One region of the Arthrobacter ginsengisoli genome, then DNA from elsewhere that is predicted to be linked to it. Evidence: riboswitches for the same ligand, from Rfam matches in the RefSeq annotation. Region 1 holds a riboswitch; each other region holds the start of a gene.
The links. Region 1 has a riboswitch for S-adenosylmethionine ahead of J2X01_RS11505 (aminotransferase class V-fold PLP-dependent enzyme). Riboswitches for the same ligand answer to the same signal wherever they lie in the genome.

Region 1 (3,262 bases):
CCGCGGGCGCCACACCTCCTCCTCGGCGCTGGCCCTTAAGGTCAACGATGCGCCCGCGGGCAGCTGGATCATCGACACCCCCGGCATTCGCTCCTTCGGCCTGGCCCATGTGGACCCCGACCGGATCCTGCACTCCTTTCCGGACCTCGAGCCCGGAACCGACGACTGCGAGCGGGGCTGCAAGCACGATTCCAGCGCCGTCAACTGCGGCGTGGACGCCTGGGTGGCCGCCGGCCATGCCGGCGAATCCGGGCCGGCCCGGCTTGGCTCACTGCGCCGGCTGCTCGGGACGGACCCGCGGATGGAAGCCCAGGACGTCAAGGAACTCGGCACCGTCTCCTGAGCGTGCCTTCCGGAGCGCTGCCCGGGGCCGCGCCGGGCAGCATCCGGCGGCGCAGCAACGTGGCCTCCCGCCCCGCCGTCCGCTTTGGCGGTAGTTTGGAACCATGAGTCAACCCGCTTCGAGCTACAACGATGACCTGCGCCTTGCCCATGTCCTGGCAGATTCCGTAGATTCCCAGACCATGAGCCGCTTCAAGGCGCTCGACCTTCGGATCGAGACGAAGCCGGACCTGACCCCGGTGACGGACGCCGACAAGTCAGCCGAGGAAGCCATCCGCGGCCAGCTGTCCCGCTCCCGGCCGCGCGACGCCGTCCTCGGGGAGGAGTTTGGCAGTTCCGGCCACGGCTCGCGCCGCTGGATCATCGACCCGATCGACGGGACCAAGAACTTCGTCCGCGGCGTCCCCGTCTGGGCCACCCTGATCGCCCTCGTCGACGAGGGCGAGCCGGTCGTTGGCGTCGTGAGCGCCCCGGCACTGGGCAAACGCTGGTGGGCCGCCAAGGGCGCCGGAGCCTATATGGGCCGGTCGCTGGCGGCCGCCACCCGGTTGAAGGTCTCCAACGTCTCCCAGCTCTCGGACGCCTCGTTGTCCTACTCCAGCCTCGGCGGATGGAAGCAGCGCGGCAACCTCGATGAATTCCTCGGCCTCACCGAGGAGGTCTGGCGCACGCGGGCCTACGGCGACTTCTGGTCCTACTGCCTGGTGGCCGAAGGCGCCGTCGACATCGCCTGCGAGCCCGAACTGAACCTCTACGATATGGCCGCGCTGGTCCCGATCGTGACGGAGGCCGGCGGACGCTTCACCTCGCTCGAAGGCGAAGACGGCCCCTTCGGCGGCAACGCCCTCGCCACCAACTCCATCCTGCACTCGGAGGTCCTCAAGCGCCTCAACCCGGGTCTGGACGACCTGCTGTAGCAACGGCTCCCGGCGGCGGCTGCGTAACAAACAGCTTCATATTCGGCCCGCACCTTCCCGCCGGAACGGGGAATGTCCTAGGCTCGAAAAAGGTCACGAGTGCCAGCGCGAAACCCCGGTTTGCTGGCCGGCAACCCTCCATTCGCGGTGGGGTGCCCCGGGTGACGACCTGGCCGGTCCGGAATGGACCCGGCAAGCGCGGATCCCCGGTATGTGGGGTCCTTTTCAAGCGAGGTCCCATGACAACTGTCACTTTTCCTGCCACTGCCGGCGCCGGTTCTGATGCCCGGTTCGCCGTCGCCCGCCGGCCACTGGCCGCGGTGACCGGTGCCGAGATCCAGGCACCGCTCATTCAGGGCGGCAACGTCCGGTACGCCAACCTGGACTATGGCGCCTCGGCCCCGGCCCTGTCCGTGGTCTCGGCCTATCTCAACGAGATCCTGCCGTACTATGCGAGCGTCCACCGCGGCGCCGGCTATGCCTCGCAGATCAGCACCTCGGTGTACGAGAACGCCCGCACGATTGTCCGCGATTTCGTGGGCGGCCGCCCGGACGATGCCGTGATCTTCACCCGGAACACCACCGATTCCCTGAACCTGCTGGCCGGCTGCCTGCCCAAAGCCGACGGCGTGCACACCGGTGAGGTGCTCTACCTCGACATCGAACACCACGCCAACCTGCTGCCGTGGCAGCAGGTGCCGCACCGCAGTGTCATCGCCGCCGCCACGCTCGCCGGCACACTGGAACTGCTCCGGAAGGAACTCGCCTATGGCGGCGTCAGCCTGCTGGCCGTCACCGGGGCTTCCAACGTCACCGGCGAGATCCTGCCGATCCGGGCACTGGCCGCCCTGGCGCACGAATATGGCGCCCGGATCGTCGTCGACGCCGCGCAGCTTGCCCCGCACCGGCGGATCGACATCGCCGCGGACGACGTCGACTATCTCGCCTTTTCGGGGCACAAGCTCTACGCACCCTTCGGCGCCGGTGTGCTGATCGGCCGTCCCGACTGGCTCGACGCCGGCACACCGCACCTGGCCGGCGGCGGAGCCGTGCAGGACGCCCGGGTCGATGCGGTCAGCTGGACCACCGGTCCGGCCCGGCACGAGGGCGGCTCCCCGAATGTCCTCGGCGCAGCCACGCTGGCCCGCGCCACGCAGGTGATCGCCGATCTGGACGTGGAACAGTGGCACGCGCACGAAAACGCCATCCGGTCCTTCCTCGTCGAAGGCCTCAGCCGGCTCGACGGCGTCAGGGTCCACCAGATCTTCTCGGACAGCGCTTCCTTCGATGCACCCGCGGGCACCGGGACGATCGGCGTCGTCAACTTCTCGCTCGAAGGCTACGACGCCGGCCTCGTGGCGGCGTACCTGTCGGCAGAACACGGCATCGGACTGCGTGACGGCCGCTTCTGCGCGCACCCCCTGCTCCGGCGGCTCGGTCTGCCGGCCGGCTCGCTCCGGGCCAGCTTCGGCCTGGGTTCCCGGCTGGAGGACGCCGAGCGGCTGCTCGCCGGGATCCGGGAACTGCGCCAGACCGGCCTCGGTTGGGACTACGTGGTGGATGCCGGACGTTGGGTGCCGGCCAACGACACCCGCAGCTACCCGCACTGGGCGCCCAACACACCGGGCACCGCCGGCGCCGCCCCCTGCACGCTGGACTGACAGGGCGGCGGCTGCACGACCCTTGGAAACACCGACCGTGCCGCGTGCGGTAAATTCGAGAGGTACCCATCCGGACCTGCCGAAGGAGATCACACGTGGCACGCGGCGGCCCCAAACTGTACCAGGAGCGGCGCCGGGAACTTGGGCAGAGCTTCCAGGACGGCGGGGAACACTACGAACGCGTCCGCCCGGGCTACCTGGGCGACTCAGCCGACTGGCTGATCCCCGCCGGCGCGAAGGACGCCGCGGATCTCGGCGCGGGAACCGGGAAGTTCACCGCGCTGCTGCTTGAGCGCGGCCTGCACACGGTGGCGGTGGATCCGTCCGCCGACATGCTGGCAC
Region 2 (3,262 bases), on a different contig from region 1:
GTACTCGGTCGTCCAGCTGCTGGACAAGATGACCCGGGCGCCGCTGGCGGAGGGCACGTCCACGCTGAACCGGTCGCAAAGCCCCCGGGAATACTTTGATCTCACCTACCAGCTGCTGGATATCTTCTTCGCCCTCGTGCCGGTAGTCCTTGCGCTGTATTTCCTGACCGAACACCGGCCAGCCGGAGTGTCCGGCCGGCCCGTCACGGCGTTCCAGAAACTGGGGCTCAATTTTGCCCGCCCCGGCAGGGACCTGCTCCAGGGGTTCGGCCTGGCGGCGCTGATCGGAATCCCCTCGCTCGGCCTCTACGCCGCCGGCCGGACGCTCGGCATCACGACGGCGATCATCCCCAGCGCACTGGACGCGTACTGGTGGACGGTGCCGGTGCTGGTCCTCTCCGCCATCCGGCATGGGATCGTGGAGGAAGTGATTGTGGTCGGCTACCTGCTGGACCGCCTCGGTAAATTTGGCTGGAGCCTGCCGCTGGCCATCTTCACGAGTGCCATGCTGCGCGGCAGCTACCACCTCTACCAGGGCTTCGGTCCGTTCATCGGAAACGCCATCATGGGCGTCATCTTCGCGCTGGCCTACACCCGGACCCGGCGCCTGATGCCGCTGGTGATCGCCCACGCCGTGCTGGATATCGTGGCGTTCGTCGGCTTCAGCCTCTTCGGCAAGGCCATCGGCCTGGGCTGAGCCGGTGCGGCCGATGCGGCCGGCCGGCAGGCGTTAAAAAGTTTCGGCCGCCATCGGTGGGTGACGTCATTGGCACCCGCTGATGGCGGCCGAAGTGTTGGGCGGTGAATCGTCAGATGGTGACGGCTCCGGTGGTGGTCTCGAACGTGACGGAGAGGATGCCGGGGGTCCCGCGGGGAGCGAGCCAGTTCACGGCCACGTCTTCCAGCGGCTTTTCGACCGGCACACCGAGCCATTCGGTGACGCGTTCTGCGGAGCCTGCGATCGTGAGGGCAGACATCTTGACGTTGCTCTCGTAGGCCTTCGACGGGTGGAGTTCCGGATCGCCTTCCCACTTGAGCATGTACGGGACCTGGGGATCGGCGATGAGCCCAAGGATTCCGATCTGCTTCCAGACCAGTTCGCGGCCGTCGGGGAACTTGCGGTTGCCGTTGACGGCAGCGCGGCCGAGCCGCTCCTCGAACGGGGCCAGGTCGTCCACTTCGACGCACCAGCCCATCCAGCCGCCGCCGGCTTCGGACCGGGCGCGGACGGCCTGGCCGAAGGGTGCCTTGTCCGAGGCCGGGTGGTTCAGGACCTCCACGACCTCGAGGTACTTGTGGCCCGCGAGCGGGATAATCATGTTGCGGGTCCCGAATCGGGGGTGTACTCCGCCCTTCACGGCTTCGACGCCGAGGGCAGACGCAATTCGTTTGGTGGTGGCAGCGAGGCCATCTTGTTCACAGGCGTAAGAGACGTGATCCATGCGCATGCCATCATCTTGGCACTTTGTGATGCGGCTCTCAGCTTAGGGTGTCCTTACCGTGATGGGATGTCTCGTTCCACGGTTCCGACAGGGGAATTTTTCCTCGTCAACGGCGTGACCCGGCGCCGGCCCGCTCCCGGCCGTCCAACTTCATCTTCGTCACAAAGCTATTCACAGCCCTGCACCGCTTCCTAGACTGATCGCAGGTCATGAGTGCCAGCGCAGAGCCCCGGCTTGCTGGCCGGCAACCCTCGTATCGCGGTGGGGTGCCCCGGGTGAAGACCTGGCCTTCCGGCGCCCGCCGGAGGGCAAGCGCGGCGCCAGTGCCGACCCGGGCCAAGCAGCTCCGGGTGTGCCTGTGCCCAGTCCCGTCAGGAGTGTCCCGATGTCCAATGCCTGGTCCTTCGAAACCCGCCAGATCCATGCCGGCCAGGAGCCGGACAGCGCCACCGGCGCCCGCTCGCTGCCCATCTACCAGACGACGTCGTTCGTCTTCCCCAGCGCTGAAAGCGCCGCCAACCGCTTCGCCCTGGCCGAACTGGCTCCCATTTACACCCGGATCGGCAACCCCACCCAGGACGCCGTGGAACAGCGGGTGGCCAGCCTGGAAGGCGGACTCGCGGCACTGCTGCTGAGCTCCGGGCAGGCAGCGGAGACCTTCGCGATCCTCAACGTCGCCGAGGCCGGCGACCATGTGGTGGCCAGCCCCAGCCTCTACGGCGGTACGTACAACCTGCTGGCGCACACCCTGAAGAAGTTCGGCATCTCCGTCACGTTTGTCGCGGACCCTGACAACCTGGCGCAGTGGCGTGACGCCGTGCAGCCCAACACCAAACTGTTCTTCGGTGAAGTCGTCTCCAACCCCCGCCAGGACGTGCTGGACATCGAGGGCATCTCGGAGGTGGCGCACGAGGCCGGTGTCCCGCTGATCGTGGACAACACGCTGTCCACCCCGTACCTGATCCGGCCCATCGAGTGGGGTGCGGACATCGTCGTGCACTCCGCCACGAAGTACCTGGGCGGCCACGGCGCGGCGATCGCGGGCGTAATTGTGGACTCCGGCAACTTCGATTTCGGCAAGGACCCGGCGCGCTTCCCCGGTTTCAACACCCCCGACCCCACCTACAACGGCCTCGTCTACGCCCGCGACCTCGGCGCGGACGGTGCACTCGGCGCCAATCTCTCCTACATCCTCAAGGCCCGCGTCCAGCTGCTGCGCGACCTCGGCTCGGCGGTCTCCCCGTTCAACGCCTTCCTCATCGCCCAGGGCATCGAAACCCTGAGCCTGCGCGTCGAGCGGCACGTCGCCAACGCCACCAGGGTGGCGCAATGGCTGGAGGCCAGGGACGACGTCGAATCCGTCGCCTACGCGGGGCTGCCCTCCAGCCCCTGGTACGAGCGCGGCCGCAAGTACGGGCCCAAGGGGACCGGCGCCGTCGTTTCCTTCAACATCGCCGGAGGAGCCGAGGCCGGAAAGCGCTTCGTTGACGCGCTGGAACTGCACTCGCACGTGGCCAACATCGGCGACGTGCGCTCCCTGGTCATCCACCCGGCGTCCACCACGCACAGCCAGCTCTCCCCGGAGCAGCAGGCTGTCGCCGGCGTGAACCCCGGTCTCGTGCGGCTCTCGGTAGGCCTCGAGCACATCGACGACATCCTTGCCGATCTTGACGCCGGATTCCGCGCGGCCAAGACCGCCTGAGCATCACCGGCGCCCGGCGCTCCGGCTTTGTTGCCCGGGCGTCGGGCCCCTCAAACGCGGGGGAGTCACACGGGCGTCACAATCTTCGCCACCGGGCCGCCGCATTTCGTAGACTCAA
Region 3 (3,262 bases), on a different contig from region 1:
CAGCACCGTGCCGCCGGCCTTCATCTGCCGGGCGGCCAGCTCGAACTGCGGATGGGAGCGCAGCAGCGGGTACTTGACCCAGTTGACCGCGGGCTGTTCCTCGAGCCATTCGGCCAGCCGCAGCGCCGAGGCGGAGGCGTGGTTCACCCGCAGGGCCATGGTCTCCAGCCCCTTGGTCAGCACCCACGCGTTGAAGGCCGAGAGCGCGGGGCCGGTGTGTCGCATAAGCTGCTTGACCGGGCCCTCGATGAACTCCCTGGTGCCCAGGATCGCGCCGCCGAGCACGCGGCCCTGGCCGTCGATGTGTTTGGTCCCGGAATACACGATCACATCCGCGCCGAGCTCCCCGCAGCGCTGCAGCAGGGGAGTGGCAAAGACATTGTCGACGACGACGCTCGCCCCGGCCGCGTGCGCCAGTTCGCTCACGGCCGCGACGTCCACGATTTCCTGCATCGGGTTCGACGGCGACTCGAAGAAGACTGCCGTCGTCGGTTCCGAGAGCGCAGACCGCCACTGCGCCAGGTCCGGGCCGTCCACGAAGACCGTCTCCACACCCCAGCGGGGAAGGATCTCGTTGAGGATTACGAAGCACGAACCGAACAGCGAACGGGCCGCGACCACCCGGTCGCCGGCGGCCAGCAGGGCGCCGAGCGCGGTGAAGACCGCGGACATGCCTGAGGCGGTCGCAAAGCAGGCCTCGGTGCCTTCGAGCAGCCGGAGCCGTTCCTGGAAAGTGGCCACCGAGGGGTTGCCGTAGCGGGAGTACACGAACCGCTCGTCCTCGCCGGTGAAGGCGCGCTCCGCGGCGGCCGCGGATTCGTACACGAAACCGGAGTTCAGGAAGATCGGCTCGGACGTTTCCTGGAAGCCGGTGCGGTCCAGCCCGCCGCGGACCGCCTGGGTGTCGGCGCCCCAGCCGGCGGCGTCAGGGTTGAAGCCCACTTAGTGCTTCCCGGGGTTGGCGGGCAGGCCGCGGTTCTTCCACCCGTTGACAGTGCGTTCGCCGTACCGGTCCGGTTCGCCTTCAAAGCCTTCCAGGACGTTGAAGGAGGTGAATCCGGCCTCCGTCGCGGCGGTCGCTGCGGCGATGGACCTTGCGCCCGAACGGCACAGGAACACCAGCTCGGTGCCGTCCCCTTCGGGGACTTGGAGTTTCAGCTGTTCAACGAACCGCGCGTTGGGGATGCCGCCGGCAAGATTCCACTGGATGAAGAGCGGATCGTTCCGCTTGCCGCCCGCGGATGTGGTGTCCGGGATGCCGATGTGGGCCCATTCGCCCTCGGTGCGGACGTCCACCAGGATGGCGCCCTCCGCAAGCTTCGCCCAGGCCTCGTGCGGGCTGAGGTCCCCGGCGTAGCTCACGCGTGGCCCTCGCCGTCGAACTCAAGGTCATCCACTGCGTTAGCGACGGCGGCATCGGCGCTGGCGATGGCTGCCGGCAGGACAACGGCCTGGGACACGATGACGCTGCTGCCGTTGAACGTCGCGGCCGGGCTGCCGTGCAGCACATAGCCGTCGGCCAGGGCGGCCGAGACGCGCTCGCAGAAGGCGCGGTCATCGGGGCCGGTGAACAGGCGGTACGCCAGTTTCTCCTCGGCGGCACCGGGGGTTACGAGGGACGGGACTGGCGCTGTAACGGGGACAGCGGGGGCGGACGCGTCAGGCACGACGGATCTCCTTCTTTCACGCTTGCAGCTCGAATGGTCGATATGCCGAGTATTCACCTGAGGCACCCCGCCGCGAAAGGGAGGGTTGCCGACCGGCCAGTCAGGGCTTGGCGCCGGGTCTCATTACTCACAAAAAACGTAACACCTGGGACGCCGGCCCGCAGAGCAGCAGCCGTCATGCTAAGTAACGCTCCGCCAGGCAACGCGGGTGGTTACTCGATCGTGGCGTAGAGCGCGTTGAGCTCCGCCGTGAGTTGCCGGCGCAGCTCCGGGGTGCCGATCTCCTTGCCGTCGATGTGATTGACGGGCGCCAGCAGCCGGATGCTGGAGATCAGCCAGACCGCGTCGGCGTCGTACAGGTCCCGGGGCTCCAGCGGGCCGTAGCCCAGCTCCCAGCCGGCGGCCTTGGCCGCGGCGAACAGGGCACCCTGCGAGGTGCCGGGCAGGATCCCGCTGTCGAGCTGGGGGGTAATGAGCCGCCGAACAGTACGGACCCCGCCGCTCCCGTCGTCGGACGTCTCCAGGTGCGCGAGCAAAACGGTCGACGTCGGGCCCTCCAGCACGCGGCCGTCCGCGGAGGTGAAGATGACGTCGTCTGCGCCCTGGGCATGCGCGTAGCGGAGTGCGGCCATGTTGACGGCATAGGAGAGTGTCTTGGCGCCCATCAGCAGCCACGGGGCCCGTTCCCCGACTTCGCTGTCGTAGCCGCGGTCCAGCAGGATGACGTCGACTCCCGTTTCGCGCTGCCGCCTGCCGGCCGGTCCGGGGGCCGAGGCCTGGACCCAGCAGGTGGGTGTGGCCGCCCCTTCCACGCCACGGGTCACGAGGAGCTTGACGACGAGCTCGTCGTCATCGCTGGTCGCGGCGCCCGGCACGTGCCCGCGCCGGTATTCGCTGACCGCCGTCGTGATCGCCCGGCGCCAGGCTTCCTCCGCCGGGATGTCCAGTTCCAGCAGCCGGGCGGACCCGGCCAGCCGGTTCAGGTGCGCCTGGAGCTTGCGGGGGCTCCCGCCCACGGCCAGCAGCGATTCGAAGACACCGTCCCCGCGGGTGGCACCCTGGTCCGTCGCCATCAGCTGCGGCTTGGTGGCGTCGGCCAGCCGGCCGTCGTGGAAGGCGGGATCGAGGAAGACCAGCACCGGTACGGGCGCGGCGGCAGGAGAAGTCATGGCTTCAGCTTAGTGCGGCGTGCCGCGGGTTAGGATTTGACGGGTGCCCGTTCCGGAACTGTTCCGCGGGTCTGGAGCTTGAGGGGTTCGCCTGTGCTGTGGCCATTTTCGCTGGCGGAATCGCTTCCGTCCTGGGTGATCCTGATTCTGACCGTGGTTGACCTCGCGATCCGTGTGCTGGCCCTCGGCATCATCCCCGGAAACCGCCGCCCCACCACCGCCATGGCCTGGCTTTTGATCATCTTCTTCGTCCCGGCCCTGGGCCTGGTCCTGTTCCTGCTGTTTGGCAACTTCCGGCTCTCCCGCAAGCGGCGGGCGCAGCAGGACGCCGTCAACACCCGGGTGCGCGCCGGCACCTCCGAACTGGCGATGGTGGAAAGCCGCTACGACGGCCCGGAATGGGTGGCCTCCGCGGCCGAGCTGAAC

Region 2: it holds a riboswitch for S-adenosylmethionine, as region 1 does, so the genes downstream of both, J2X01_RS03215 (bifunctional o-acetylhomoserine/o-acetylserine sulfhydrylase) here and J2X01_RS11505 (aminotransferase class V-fold PLP-dependent enzyme) in region 1, are expected to answer to the same signal.
Region 3: it holds a riboswitch for S-adenosylmethionine, as region 1 does, so the genes downstream of both, J2X01_RS13905 (DUF1737 domain-containing protein) here and J2X01_RS11505 (aminotransferase class V-fold PLP-dependent enzyme) in region 1, are expected to answer to the same signal.

The regions. Positions count from the first base shown of each region.
Region 1 is NZ_JAVDVQ010000008.1:142,201-145,462, forward strand. It holds gene rsgA (ribosome small subunit-dependent GTPase A) at 1-343, shown strand, start outside; gene hisN (histidinol-phosphatase) at 447-1,259, shown strand; SAM riboswitch class IV at 1,351-1,464, shown strand; gene J2X01_RS11505 (aminotransferase class V-fold PLP-dependent enzyme) at 1,499-2,920, shown strand; gene J2X01_RS11510 (class I SAM-dependent methyltransferase) at 3,016-3,262, shown strand, end outside.
Region 2 is NZ_JAVDVQ010000002.1:248,823-252,084, forward strand. It holds gene J2X01_RS03205 (CPBP family intramembrane glutamic endopeptidase) at 1-697, shown strand, start outside; gene J2X01_RS03210 (VOC family protein) at 810-1,448, opposite strand; SAM riboswitch class IV at 1,648-1,763, shown strand; gene J2X01_RS03215 (bifunctional o-acetylhomoserine/o-acetylserine sulfhydrylase) at 1,828-3,144, shown strand.
Region 3 is NZ_JAVDVQ010000011.1:115,631-118,892, reverse strand. It holds gene J2X01_RS13915 (O-succinylhomoserine sulfhydrylase) at 1-942, opposite strand, end outside; gene J2X01_RS13910 (rhodanese-like domain-containing protein) at 943-1,362, opposite strand; gene J2X01_RS13905 (DUF1737 domain-containing protein) at 1,359-1,586, opposite strand; SAM riboswitch class IV at 1,681-1,795, opposite strand; gene J2X01_RS13900 (aminodeoxychorismate lyase) at 1,880-2,836, opposite strand; gene cls (cardiolipin synthase) at 2,930-3,262, shown strand, end outside.